DNA from 3 places in the Shewanella sp. GutDb-MelDb genome. Region 2 is predicted to be linked to each of the others. Evidence: predicted binding sites of a transcription regulator. Region 2 holds the regulator's gene; each other region holds the start of a gene.

Evidence for each region. Region 2 encodes LexA, which represses DNA repair genes until DNA is damaged. Its sites were predicted from a motif close to TACTGTATNNNNATACAGTA; they were not measured.
Region 1: a site for LexA is predicted at 3,000-3,019, ahead of dinB (DNA polymerase IV). Genes of this name have one in related genera too.
Region 3: a site for LexA is predicted at 1,111-1,130, ahead of CXF82_RS15820 (DNA topoisomerase III). Genes of this name have one in related genera too.

What each region holds. Positions count from the first base shown of each region.
Region 1 is NZ_PJBM01000265.1:81,457-85,922, forward strand. It holds gene CXF82_RS21945 (M17 family metallopeptidase) at 1-24, opposite strand, end outside; gene CXF82_RS21950 (aminoacyl-histidine dipeptidase) at 252-1,715, shown strand; gene dinB (DNA polymerase IV) at 1,899-2,975, opposite strand; gene CXF82_RS21960 (methyl-accepting chemotaxis protein) at 3,150-4,466, opposite strand, start outside.
Region 2 is NZ_PJBM01000258.1:4,429-8,894, forward strand. It holds gene coxB (cytochrome c oxidase subunit II) at 1-509, opposite strand, end outside; gene CXF82_RS18475 (cell division inhibitor SulA) at 961-1,473, opposite strand; gene lexA (transcriptional repressor LexA) at 1,470-2,090, opposite strand; gene plsB (glycerol-3-phosphate 1-O-acyltransferase PlsB) at 2,392-4,466, shown strand, end outside.
Region 3 is NZ_PJBM01000243.1:20,872-25,337, reverse strand. It holds gene purF (amidophosphoribosyltransferase) at 1-335, shown strand, start outside; gene CXF82_RS15825 (hypothetical protein) at 716-988, opposite strand; gene CXF82_RS15820 (DNA topoisomerase III) at 1,148-3,148, shown strand; gene CXF82_RS15815 (hypothetical protein) at 3,314-3,718, shown strand; gene CXF82_RS15810 (TolC family protein) at 3,968-4,466, shown strand, end outside.

The sequences.
Region 1 (4,466 bases), on a different contig from region 2:
ATCAACAAATTTTACAGCAGTCATAACCCTTCCTTTTTATTTTTAATTGTTGGCATTATTGTCCTATTGAGCGCAGATTACCAACGACTTAATAGTGCTTAAAAACTGATCTGGCAACTTCTGCTGACAGTCATCTGGTAAAGCGGAGTAAACCCCTCTTGCGCAAACAAAGACTATGGTAGAATATTGCCATTTTCAGCCTCCAGCGCACCAGCGCTCTAGTGATAATCTTAGATATAGAGGAATTTTCTGTGACCGCACTAAACCAGCTACAACCACAAGCACTATGGCAATGGTTCGAACAAATCTGTGCCATTCCACACCCTTCAAAGCATGAACAAGCGTTGAGTGAGCACATTCAAGCATGGGCAAAAGACAAGCAGCTTTCCGTTATTGAAGATAAAGTCGGTAACTTGATCATCAAAAAACCTGCAACTGCGGGCATGGAAGATCGTAAAATAGTGGTACTGCAAGCCCATATAGATATGGTTCCACAAAAGAATGCCGACAAAGTGCATGATTTTGAAAAAGATCCTATCGATGCTTACGTTGATGGTGACTGGGTTAAAGCGAGAGGCACTACGTTAGGTGCTGATAATGGCATCGGTATGGCTTCAGCATTAGCGATTCTCGGCGCTAATGATATTGCCCATGGTCCACTTGAAGTCTTATTGACTATCGATGAAGAAGCTGGAATGACAGGCGCATTTGGTTTAGAAGCTGGCACACTTGAAGCTGAAATTCTTATCAACACAGACTCTGAGCAAGAGGGTGAGATCTACATGGGTTGCGCCGGCGGCGTTGACGGTCAAATCAGTGTTCCTATGGTGTGGCAATCTCCAGAGCCGACTAACTCGAGCTTCACGTTATCGTTAGCAGGTCTTAAAGGCGGTCACTCGGGGGTTAACATTCATTTGGGTCGCGGTAATGCGAATAAATTACTCGCTAGATTCCTATTCGATCATAGCGATGAGCTTGCACTTGAGCTAACTAACTTCACTGGTGGTTCACTACGTAACGCTATTCCGCGTGAAGCACAGTTTAGCTTTATGATCCCAGCTGAAAACGTGACAGTGCTGCAGCAACGTATAGCTGAGTTCCAAGCCTTAGTTCGCCAAGAGCTAGCGATTGCAGATCCTGACACTACCTTGACATTGACTGAGATCCCAGCCGAAACAAAGGTGATGAGTGAAGACTCACAACAGATCTTAATTGATATCCTCAATGCCTGCCCTAACGGCGTAGTGCGTATGAGTGACGAAGTTGCAGGCGTAACAGAAACCTCGCTTAATGTCGGTGTCATCAGTACTGAAACAGATTCTGTTCAAATACTTTGTCTTATCCGTTCATTAATCGACTCTGGCCGCGAAGAGATAGAAGGCGTATTAACCTCTTTGAGTAATCTTGCGGGTACCAACGTTGAATTTAGCGGTGCTTATCCTGGTTGGAAACCTGACAACAGCTCACCAGTAATGGAAAGTGTCCGGGCAACGTATGCCGACATCTATAAAAAAGAGCCAACGATTATGGTGATCCATGCAGGTCTTGAGTGTGGTTTATTTAAAAAGCCTTACCCTGAGATGGACATGGTTTCTATTGGTCCGACCATTCGCTACCCACACAGCCCTGACGAAAAGGTTAACATCACCACCGTTGGCCAATATTGGAAACTATTGTTAGCGGTACTTGAACGCACACCCGTTAAAGGCAGCTAAATTAGCCTGTAACCTGTGCGGTGAGTCAAACGCACAAGCTAAAAAGCCGCTAACTGTTTAGCGGCTTTTTTCGATGAGTACTTTGCAGTATTCTAACATTGACCAACAAAGGCATTAAAATAAGGCGACTAACATACTCGTTCTACAGCCCTTGTTTAAAAGTCCTTGGTTTAAACCATTTGATTAAAACCCTAAGTCCATCTGTGGAGCAACCGTTTGCACCTCATCGTCAGTCGATGCGCTAGACGCCAACCCAACGGCAACGCCTAACAAACGAATACCTCTACCTTGCTGCCTTTCCAAGGCTTGCCCTAATAACTGATAAAACAAATTAACCGAGACCTCATCACTACGGTGCTCTATGGTAGTTTGTTTAAAATCATCAAACTTAAGCTTTACCACTTGTTTATGAATGGTACGCTTTTTGGCACTGCGACCCACTCTGGCCCCTAACTCTTGAATCAGTTGCGGCATAACGGCTTTACACTGCTCTAATGTATGTATGTCTTTGGCTAATGTTGTTTCTACCCCAACTGACTTACGTTCTCTGTTGGACGAAATACCACGGGTATCTATGCCTTTTGCCCTTTCTATCAACACAGAACCAAACTTTCCAAATCGCTCTACTAGCTTATTATCCGGATAGGCTTGCACATCACTACAGGTATGTAGGCCGATATCAGCTAACTTTTTAGCGGTGACTTTACCTACCCCTGGAATTTTAATCAGTGGCAGTGTTTTAACGAACTCTTCAATCATTTCAGGACGGATAACATATTGGCCATTAGGTTTATTAAGATCGGATGCTATTTTTGCTAAAAATTTAACTGACGCTATTCCTGCGGAGGCTGTAAGCCCCGTTTCCTGAAAAATATCTTGCCTGATGGCTTCTGCAATACGCGTGGCAGAGCCTTGGCAATGAGGGCTGTCAGTCACATCGAGATAGGCTTCATCTAAAGACAGTGGTTCAATAAGACTGGTATATTTAGCAAACACCGCGCGAATTTGACTGGAAACGTCTTTATATACCTGCATCCTGCCAGGCACTAAAATGAGATCAGGGCAAAGCTTGAGTGCATAACCTGATGCCATTGCTGAGCGCACACCAAATTTTCTGGCCTCATAGCTACAAGTACTGATAACACCACGGCGATCACTCCTTCCCCCCACTGCAATGGGCTTGCCTCTCAGCTCTGGAAAATCACGCATCTCTACTGCAGCGTAAAAGCAGTCCATATCGACATGAATTATTTTTTGCAATCTTAAGCCCTCTACAGAAGATATTACTGTATATAAAAACAGTACTCAAGCAAAGTTAACTAAATAGTGCTTTCAGCGGCAGTGGATACGTATTAATGGCTTATGATTGGATCAAAAAAAGGAGCCAATCGGCTCCGTTTTTTCGTTAAAGCTTATGACCCATACTATAGAGGGCTAGATTTTGAACTGCTTAATATTACTCGACAATGACTCTGTTACCCGAGCAAAACTGTCAAAGTTACGTGATAGCTCTTCGCTTGCCGCCAAAGAATCATCTGATAAAGCACGAACATTTTCAACATTGCATGCCACCTCTTCAGCAACCACCGCTTGTTGGCCAACAGCCGCCGATATCTCGATGGTTTGCTGCTGAATAGCGCCAATAGCACCGGTAATGCTATCGAGCGCCAGCTCAACTTTAGCGGTGAGATCCTGACCAATATTAGCCTGCTCGACTCCCGCTTCCATCACTTGCTCAGCTTCATTAGCATTTTGCTGTAGCGTCTGAATAATCTCTTGGATGTTCGCGGTTGAATCTTGAGTGCGCGAGGCTAATGTGCGCACCTCATCAGCTACAACCGCAAAACCACGCCCTTGCTCACCAGCTCTTGCAGCTTCAATAGCAGCGTTAAGTGCTAACAAGTTGGTTTGTTCTGCAATGCCTCTGATGACATTGAGGACTTCACCTATTTGCTCAGAGCGGGTGCGTAATTGCTTAACCACTTTAGCGGCTTCAATCACCTGCACCGATAAAGACTGCATACCTTGAGTCGCTTGCGCAACGATGGCTCCACCCTCTATCGATTCAGCTTGTGCCTTATCGGCAAAGTCGCTAGCACGTTGTGCACTTGCTGCCATCTCTTGGCTAGTATGCGCCATCTCGGTGGCAGCAGTTGCAACAGAGGCTATCTCCGCTTTCTGCTGCGCGACGGAGTTAAGCGCTCGTTCGCTGACTTCAGACGCAGCTGAAACGCCGTGTTCAACTTCTAAAGTTAAGTCTCGAGTATCTTGTAGCATTCCCTGAACTTTTGCGGCGAATCGATTGAATGCATCACCCAGTTGTCCAAGTTCATCCTCTCTGTCCATTTGGATACGCTTAGCTAAATCATTATCGCCTTCAGCAATATCTTCCATCGCTCGCAGTAAGTTATTGATCTGTTTTCTAAACGGAAGCAACATTCCCCACACCGTTACACCGACAAAAAGCATGATCAAACAAGAGAGTAAAATTGAGTTGATAATAGCATCGGTCACTGGAGCCTCAATGACCGCCGTTGGCAACATGAACGCCAAATGCCATTTCTGTTCGGGGAAATCCCCCCCCACTTCCACAAAACTCACTCTTTGCTGCTCACCTTTAAAAGTGACTTCGGCAAAACCAGAGGTTTGTGATTGCATTTGTTGGCTTAAGGTACTAAAGCCTTTGGTGTCTCTAAATTGGCTATCCACTTTTTCAACATCAGAGCCAGGTGGGAATTGTTCAGTAAAACC
Region 2 (4,466 bases):
AATACGAGATGTTTGTCTACTTCAAGCAAATAGTGTTCACCTTTAGCTTCGGTGCCCTCTATTTGTGCTCTAGGAGTCGACATTAAGCTATAAAACTCAACGTCTTTATCGAAATAGCTGTAATGCCACTTCCACTGCGAACCTGTTATTTTAATGGTGAGGTCAGCATTACTGGGGTCTTCCATTGCAATCAAGGTTTTGGTTGCGGGAATAGCCATGATTATAAGAATAATAAAAGGCACTACAGTCCATAAAATCTCGACTTTAGTACTTTCATGAAAGTTGGCGGCGACTGCGCCTTTTGATTTGCGATGGTTGATCATGGCATAAATCATTGCGCCAAAAACAACAATGCCAATAGCACAGCAGATATAAAGGATAATCATATGGAGGTTATAAACCTTACCACTGATCTCCGTCACGCCTTCTGTCATATTAAACGGCATTTCTGATGCAAACAGTGTAGGCGAAAATATTAGCGCCAACACACAGTACAACAATTGCTTCACTAGACTTCTCCTCTGTCAACAAGACAAAGAAGAGTCACACAGTAAGTCTCTGCTCTATGTAAACTCTTCAGTTCCCAAAAAAGCAACGATGACTTCAAAGTGCGCGAGTGGTTTATCCATCGTGTCGTTATGTTTCGACTATCGATTAGACTTTATATAATTTCAGTATTTTAATACTGGTTAGTGTAACCACACTGGCACCTACGGCTGAAATATATCAGGCCGATCTCAGTCTTCATATACTCTTTAAGGATCTACAGTCCATACATAAAGACCGACGACTAAATCGCTCGGATATAACAATATATCGTTGTTATCAGTACCTACCCTACTTGGTGTTGAAATATTGATCAAGATCACTTTTTGATTCATTTGCTTAGCGGCAGTAATAAAAAAGCTCCCGTTAAGGGAGCTTTGCTTTAGAGACTAGATTTGTAATAGAAAGAATTGCTTAATGGACTGCTGCGAACAGTGAACCTTGTTTAAACCGCTCGTCCTGTGTATTTATTGTGCTGTCAGGTAAGTGAGCATTCGCATTTTCAATAATGATACCCACCGCTTGAGCACTCTTTGCGACTAACTGCAGTCGTCTACTGTCTCGTGCATCGACTTCATTCGTCCAGGTTATTACCGCGCTTGATGTGCCACTCGTGAGCGCTTTTTCCATAGCCCAAAGTGTTTCGAATTCATCTTTTGCGTGTACCAGTAGGATTCTATCCATGCGGACGCCAGCAGAAGCGAGCATCTGTTTGTAACCGATATTAGGTGGGCTAATTAATACAATCCAGCGACCTTGTTGGCTCAGTTGAGCAAGTTGGCCACTAATCTGTTTTAATTCAGTGCGCCCCTGAGTGTGAGATACCATAGTTTCGATATCTGTATTTACCTTTTTAGACATAGCTTGAGCAGGTATATCTTGCCAAAGGCCAGGGTGACGCGGGCTTACACCTAATAATTTGTTCATTGCCAATCTCCATTACGGATCACGCCAACGGCTAAACCTTCAATACTTAAGCTTTGGTTTGCCAGATCAACTTCTATCGGTGAATAATCTTCATTCTCAGCATGTAAATAAACTTTATTGCCTTTCTTTTCAAAGCGTTTAACCGTGACTTCATCTTCTACTCGTGCCACCACAACTTGACCGTTGCTTGCATGTTGGATCTTATGCACTGCAAGCAAATCGCCTTCAAGTATGCCGATGTTTTTCATGCTGTCACCGCGTACTTTAAGCAGGAAGTCGGCTGACGGGCGGAACATGGTAGGATCAATTTTATAATGTTGCTCTACATGTTCTTGAGCCAGAATAGGTTCACCTGCGGCCACTTGACCAATAAGCGGTAAACCAAGGTCGGCATCTTCGGTATCATCTTGAATTAACTTAATTCCTCGAGAGGTACCTGGCATGATCTCAATACAGCCTTTCTTCGCTAAAGCTTTTAAGTGCTCCTCGGCTGCATTGGCAGATTTAAAGCCTAAACGTTTGGCTATTTCAGCACGGGTGGGTGGCATACCTGTGTCTGTAATATTGCGTTTAATTAGCTCTAAAATTTCAGCTTGACGTGGTGTAAGTGGTCTCATTATTAAGCCTGTCTTTCCATACAGTAACTGTCAGTATATACAGTATTTCTGTTCGCGCAAGTATTAACCAAATTTATGTTAAAGTTGAATTTATTAGCACTAGGGTGGGGCTGAGAGATTAAGGAGGGATGAACGAGATTTAATCCTGATAGGCAGGATATACATAGACTTATGATGGCTTAAGTCATTGTTCTATAAATACGCAAATGTTTCCGAGTGCCATTATAAAGCAATTGCGCAAACACTCCGAAATTCTGGTATTCTACGGGGTTATTAGAAGCGACTATACTGCAAGCGAATCATGTCGAAAAAAGACTCTCTTTGGTTTAAATCATTACGCTGGATCCAAAAAAAGCTCGTGCACACTATTGTAGTGCCTCATGATCCTTTTGAAGACCTCAATCTCGATCCAAGCAAGCCACTCGTTTATGTCATGAAAACAGAATCTGTTAGTGACATAGCAGCTCTTAGTGAGATAACCGGTAAATTCGGTTTACCTAGCCCATATAATGACTTAGAGGTTAATGGGGTGACTGCGCCGCGCGTTGTCTGCCTTGAAGGTAGCAAGCCTCTATTTGGCGAAAGAGAAAGTGCCGAACAGTATTTGCATTGCTTTAAGCGCCTATTGAGTGTGCATAAGCAAAATGAAGAATTAGATATTCAGCTAGTTCCTGTGAGTCTTTATTGGGGACGAACCCCAGGCAAAGAAGACGACACCATGCGCGCTGCTGTGTTGGAGCGTCAAAATCCGACTTGGTTACGCAAGTGCTTGATGATCTTGTTTCTCGGTCGACACAACTTTGTGCAGTTTTCTAATGCTGTTTCTCTGCGTTATATGGCAGACGAACATGGTACTGATAAGCGCATCGCACAAAAACTAGCCCGTGTCGCGCGAGTGCATTTTCAGCGTCAACGTAAAGTAATGACTGGGCCTCAGCTGCCTAAGCGCCAAGCTCTGTTCCATGCTTTGCTAAAGTCAGAATCAATTACCCGAGCCATTAAAGAAGAAGCGACAAATAAAAAAATCTCCGAATCAGAAGCGCGTGCAAAAGCGATGGAGTATCTAGATGAAGTCGCGGCGGATTACTCCGATAGCTTAGTGCGTATTACCGAGCGTTTTCTTACTTGGTTGTGGAATAAGCTCTATAAAGGTATCAATATTAAAGGTGCGGAGCAGGTTCGTCAGTTGCACCATGATGGTCATGAAATCGTCTATGTACCGTGTCATCGCAGCCACATGGATTATTTGTTGCTGTCTTACATCCTCTATTATCAAGGCATGGTGCCGCCGCATATTGCTGCCGGCATTAATCTTAACTTCTGGCCAGCAGGACCTATGTTCCGCCGTGGTGGCGCATTCTTTATTCGCCGAAGTTTTCGCGGTAATAAGCTCTATACCGCGGTATTCCGTGAATACCTCGATCAACTCTTTACTAAGGGTTATCCGGTTGAGTACTTTACCGAAGGTGGTCGCTCACGCACAGGTCGTTTATTAGCCCCTAAAACAGGCATGATCGCCATGACGCTTAACAGTGTACTGCGCGGTGTTGAACGTCCTGTCACTTTAGTGCCGGTTTATCTTGGTTATGACCATGTAATGGAAGTGGCGACTTATCACAAAGAATTAAGTGGTAAAAAGAAGAAGAAAGAGTCGGTTTGGCAAGTGTTTGGTGCGATTCGAAAGTTAGGTAATTTCGGCCAAGGCTATGTGAATTTTGGTAAGCCAATTACCTTACACAATTTCTTGAACGATGAAGTGCCAACGTGGCGTGAAGATATCGTCCAAGACCCAGAACAAAAGCAACCATGGTTTACACCAGCGGTGAACAAGTTGGCCAGAGAGGTGATGACTAACATTAACGATGCTGCCGCGGTAAGTGCAGTGACGTTAACCAGCTTAGTTTTGCTAGCATCTGAGCAAAATGCGTTAGAGCGTAGCCAGCTAGAAAAGCAGTTGGACCTTTATCTCACGTTATTAAAAGAGTTGCCTTATACCGAATACACATCGGTACCAGAAGGCAGCGGTAAAGACCTTGTATCTCATGGTCTGGAACTGAAAAAGATTAAAATTGAAAGTGATTCGCTTGGGGATATCATTTCCATCGATGATAGCATTGCAATTACAATGACTTATTATCGTAACAACATTATTCATTTAATGGTTGTCCCCTCGCTAATTGCCGCTTGCTTGCTGCGTAAAGAGCAGTGTACTCGTGATGATGTGCTTAGCTTTGTCAGTGATTTTTATCCGTTGCTGAAAGCGGAACTGTTTATGGGCATTGAGGATCCGGCAGCCTATACACACCGCATTCTAGATATTTTTGTCGCGCAAGGCTTAGTGGCTGAAAATGGTCATTTCACTGTTGCTGATAATAA
Region 3 (4,466 bases), on a different contig from region 2:
CACCAGAAATTCGTTTCCCTAACGTTTACGGAATCGATATGCCGACCACTAACGAGCTTATTGCTCACGGTCGTGATGTTGAAGAGATCACTAAGCTAATTGGCGCAGACGGCATGATTTTCCAGTCGTTGCCTGATCTGATCGCAGCGGTGCGCCAAGAAAACCCCGCCATTAAGCGTTTTGAAACATCGGTATTCGACGGCAAATATGTCACCAATGACGTTAACCAAGAATACTTAGATTATATTACCCAGCTTCGTAACGATGATGCCAAAGCTAATCGCAGCAAAGATGTTGGTACTAACTTAGAGATGCATAACGTTTGCCATCCATAAGTTAATCTAGATCTTTGACAAAAAAGCCGAGCAATAGCTCGGCTTTTTTATGCCGTAAATAGAACTTATACCAATTGCATTAAAAGTTTGACCATTCGCGGGAATTCAAAGCCCTGTAGGCAAGATGGGGGATTGAAGCTAATCGTAATTCTCGGCTCTAGCATCCTCGGTAATTGCTCCATGCATGACTCTCGATAATTGCAGCTGCATTATTCTACCTCCGTCCATCCGTGGACTCGTACCTCCTGCGCTTGACCGCCATATAGGATGGGAATGTCTTATTTTGTATGGAACAAAATAGACCATTTAGTCGTAAAGGGCTTCGCCATTTGCTTTAAACGTCGGCGCTCTGAATGGGTCAAATACTTAGTGCATTGGTATTAAAAGCTAAACAGCTGAGTTACCCAAACAGCCATCCAGCTGATAAACAACAAAGAATAGGTATTTCTGCTGAACCCATGTGCCATTTTCAAGCCAATCAGGGTGCTGATGCTGGTAAGAAAAATGACCAAACTACTCAACACTAATGGTTCGACACTCGGGCTTTGCGCTAATAGCGGGGCGCATAAGATGACCCAAGCAGTCACGAGTAGAAAGTGATAGAGCAGTAACCTGTCGAGTCTTGTTGCTGGGTTGCTTAGCGTCGTCAACATTATCGTTCCTCCGAAGTAGAGTAAAGATTAAAGCTCAAATGAGAATCGTTCGCAATAAACTTTACAATCTTTGAGCAGTTAGCTGGCTTTTTATTGCACCTATGCTCCCCTCAGGTTACAGTTACTGTTAATTTATACAGTGATAGTAAATGTACACCGATGATCTTATATATTGCAGAAAAACCCAGTCTTGGTAGAGCCATCGCCGACGTGTTACCTAAACCGTTAAAAAAAGGCGAGGGCTTTATACGTGCTGCGAATGGTGACTGTGTTTCCTGGTGCGTTGGACATTTATTAGAGCAAGCAGAGCCAGATGCGTATTCGCCAGAATATAAGTCTTGGAAGTTTGAACATCTTCCGATAGTGCCAGATGTGTGGAAGATGAAGCCAAAATATAAGATGCGTGGTCAAATAGCCGTGCTGAGAGGGCTGGTTAAAGAGGCGACTCAACTGGTGAATGCCGGCGATCCTGATAGAGAAGGCCAGCTGTTGGTCGACGAGATCATTGCTCACTTAGGTGTTAAAGGCGCTAAGTTACAGCAAGCCAAACGGCTGCTCATCAGCGACTTAAATCCCCAAGCCGTGACTCGTGCCTTAGGGCAATTACGCTCAAATCGTGAGTTTATCCCATTGTCGACTTCAGCCTTAGCGCGCTCTCGCGCTGACTGGCTTTATGGGATGAACATGACTCGGGCTTACACCATCCAAGGTCGTAAAGTCGGTTATCAAGGCGTGCTCTCCGTTGGACGAGTACAAACCCCGTTATTGGGGTTAGTGGTCAGGCGTGATGAAGAGATTAACGATTTTGTATCAAAACCATTCTATGAGGTTGTGGCGCATCTAACCACAGACGCTCAACAAGCATTTACCGCCAAATGGCAACCCAGTGAGGCGTGTGAGCCTTATATGGACGAAGATGGGCGAGTGCTATCCAAAGGCCTCGCGCAGAACGTGGTCGGGCGTATAACCGGCAAAAATGGCACGGTTGAAAAAGTCACGGCGCAAGATAAAAAATTAAATGCACCGTTGCCTTACAATCTATCTTCATTACAAATTGATGCCGCTAAACGCTTCGGCATGAGCGCTAAAACGGTACTAGATACCTGTCAGTCGTTATATGAACGTCATAAACTGATCACCTATCCTCGTTCAGACAGCCGTTATTTGCCTGCAGAGCAACACGCGATGGCGCCTAGCGTCATCGCGACGGTTAATAAAGGTGCAGCAGAGCTGACGCAAGGCATTGATGCACCCAATGCTAAACTTAAGTCAAAAGCGTGGAATGATAAAAAGGTCGATGCCCACCATGCGATAATTCCCACAGAGAAAGTCGCCAACTTAGCTAGCCTCAGTCCAGCTGAAAAGCAGATTTATTTGCAAGTTGCGCGGCAATATTTAATGCAGTTTTATCCTGCGTATCTCTATAAAGAAACAGTGGTAGAGATTGTCATCGCCGGTGGATTATTTAAGACCAAAGCCAAACAAGAAAATGCGATAGGTTGGAAGCAGTTGCTGAAACAAGCTCAGTCTAATGCTAACAATGGCGCTAACTCTGTTGAGAAAGGTGATGACGAGGAGTTAGCCACCATACCGCCATTAACCCAGGGGCAATCGTTACTGTGCCAACGTGGAGAGTTATTGGAAAAGCAAACTCAACCCCCAAAGCACTTTACTGATGCGACGTTACTTGGTGCGATGACGGGGATAAACCGCTATGTTACCGACCCTGAAATTCGTAAGATCCTTAAAGACACCGATGGCCTGGGTACTGAAGCGACCCGTGCTGGCATAATTGAACTTCTATTTAAGCGCAGTTTTTTAGTGAGACAAGGTAAAACCATTATTGCGACGGATGTGGGCAAAGGTCTGATCAATAGTTTGCCGCTCAGTGCAACGACGCCAGATATGACGGCATTGTGGGAAAATACCTTAGATTCTATGAGCCGTAAGGAAACCCAGTATCAAGCCTTTATGCAGCCGCTTATCAGCAAATTAGATGAATTAATTACCCAAGCGGGCTCAGTGTTACCCACCGCCTTGCAAGGGGTTAAAAGCCCGACGCCGTTTAAGAAGAAGTCCTACGCGCGTAAGAGCACTAAAACAGCATCAACGGCAAAAAAAGCGGTTAATAAGCCACGCACGACTAAAAGCAAAGCTTAACCCTAGGATGGGTTTGCTGATGTTGACGGCTATCAATGCTTTAGACCGCGGTCATGTTTTTTAAATGTTTTGCCTTGAGCACTATTTACCTGAGATAAAAGCGGTTATCATCTGCCGTTAATAAGTAAGTCATTAGTTAATCTGTTTTAGCTTTTAGGAATATGGTTGTTTAACTCACATTTATCAATGCAGATGTTTCAGTCTAAATTGACACTAGTTTTATTACTGGTGGTATTTGTGTCGCAATTATTTCCCACTTGTGTAGCTGCAGACCTTCACAGCACTGAGCTTCACTATGCAGAGATGAGTCTCAGTGAGCCTCATCACTTAGAAAACAGTTTGGCGCAAGAACTGCAACAAGACTGCTGTCACACAGGCGTTAACAACTGCAGCCATATGGTCGAAGTGAGTGATCAAGATGAACATGATAACGACTTCCATACTGCTTGCCATCCTCCTGCCCAGTTGAGCTTTTTCGCCCAGTCAAATGGTGTCAAAGACAAGAGTCAGTTCCTTATTAGCTATCAAGACAGAAGCTACGCGCCACCCATTCCTCCTCCGTACTGTTAATTCCTGTTCCATTTCATTAAATCAATTTTGAGTCATTAGGTCATCGAGTGTGTCGTGCGCTGTGTGCCTTTGTGTAAAACCATTTCAAGTTAACCTTTGTTTACTGATGATGGATTACCAAGGCGTTTACTAACGTACATTACCTTGCCATACCTCTGCTCAAGTCAATAAGCCAATACGCTGTTGAGCGCTGCATGTTATTGCAGTGGCAATATCTATTGACTGAATTCACAGGAGTTTAATCTCGTGATGAGATATATAAATATCTTCTTAGTGGCATGCCAACGGGCATTAGTCACTTTAGCTATCTGTTTCTTGGGCGTGTATAGCGCTCAAAGCATGGCAGCATCCAAACCACAACAACAGGATACTGATGCCACAACGGCTGACAATGGTATCCAGTTACCGTGGGCATTAGAGCAAGCCTTACTGCATAATATTTCGCTGCAAGCCTATCCATACTCGCTTCGAGCAAGTGAAGCACTCTCGCTGCAAGCAGGGATCACGCCTAACCCTGAGTTATCGGTTAATATGGAAAACATTCTCGGTACTGGTGATATGCAAGGGGTCGACAATGCGGAGATCACCTTAGCGTTGAGCCAACTTATTGAGTTAGGGGATAAGCGCCAACGTCGCATTGATTATGCTAGTGCGAATCAAAGGCAAGAATTATCCCAGTACGAAATGCTGCGGTTAGAGGTGCTGGCGCAAACGACCGAACGCTATTACCAGTTATTGCGACTACAAG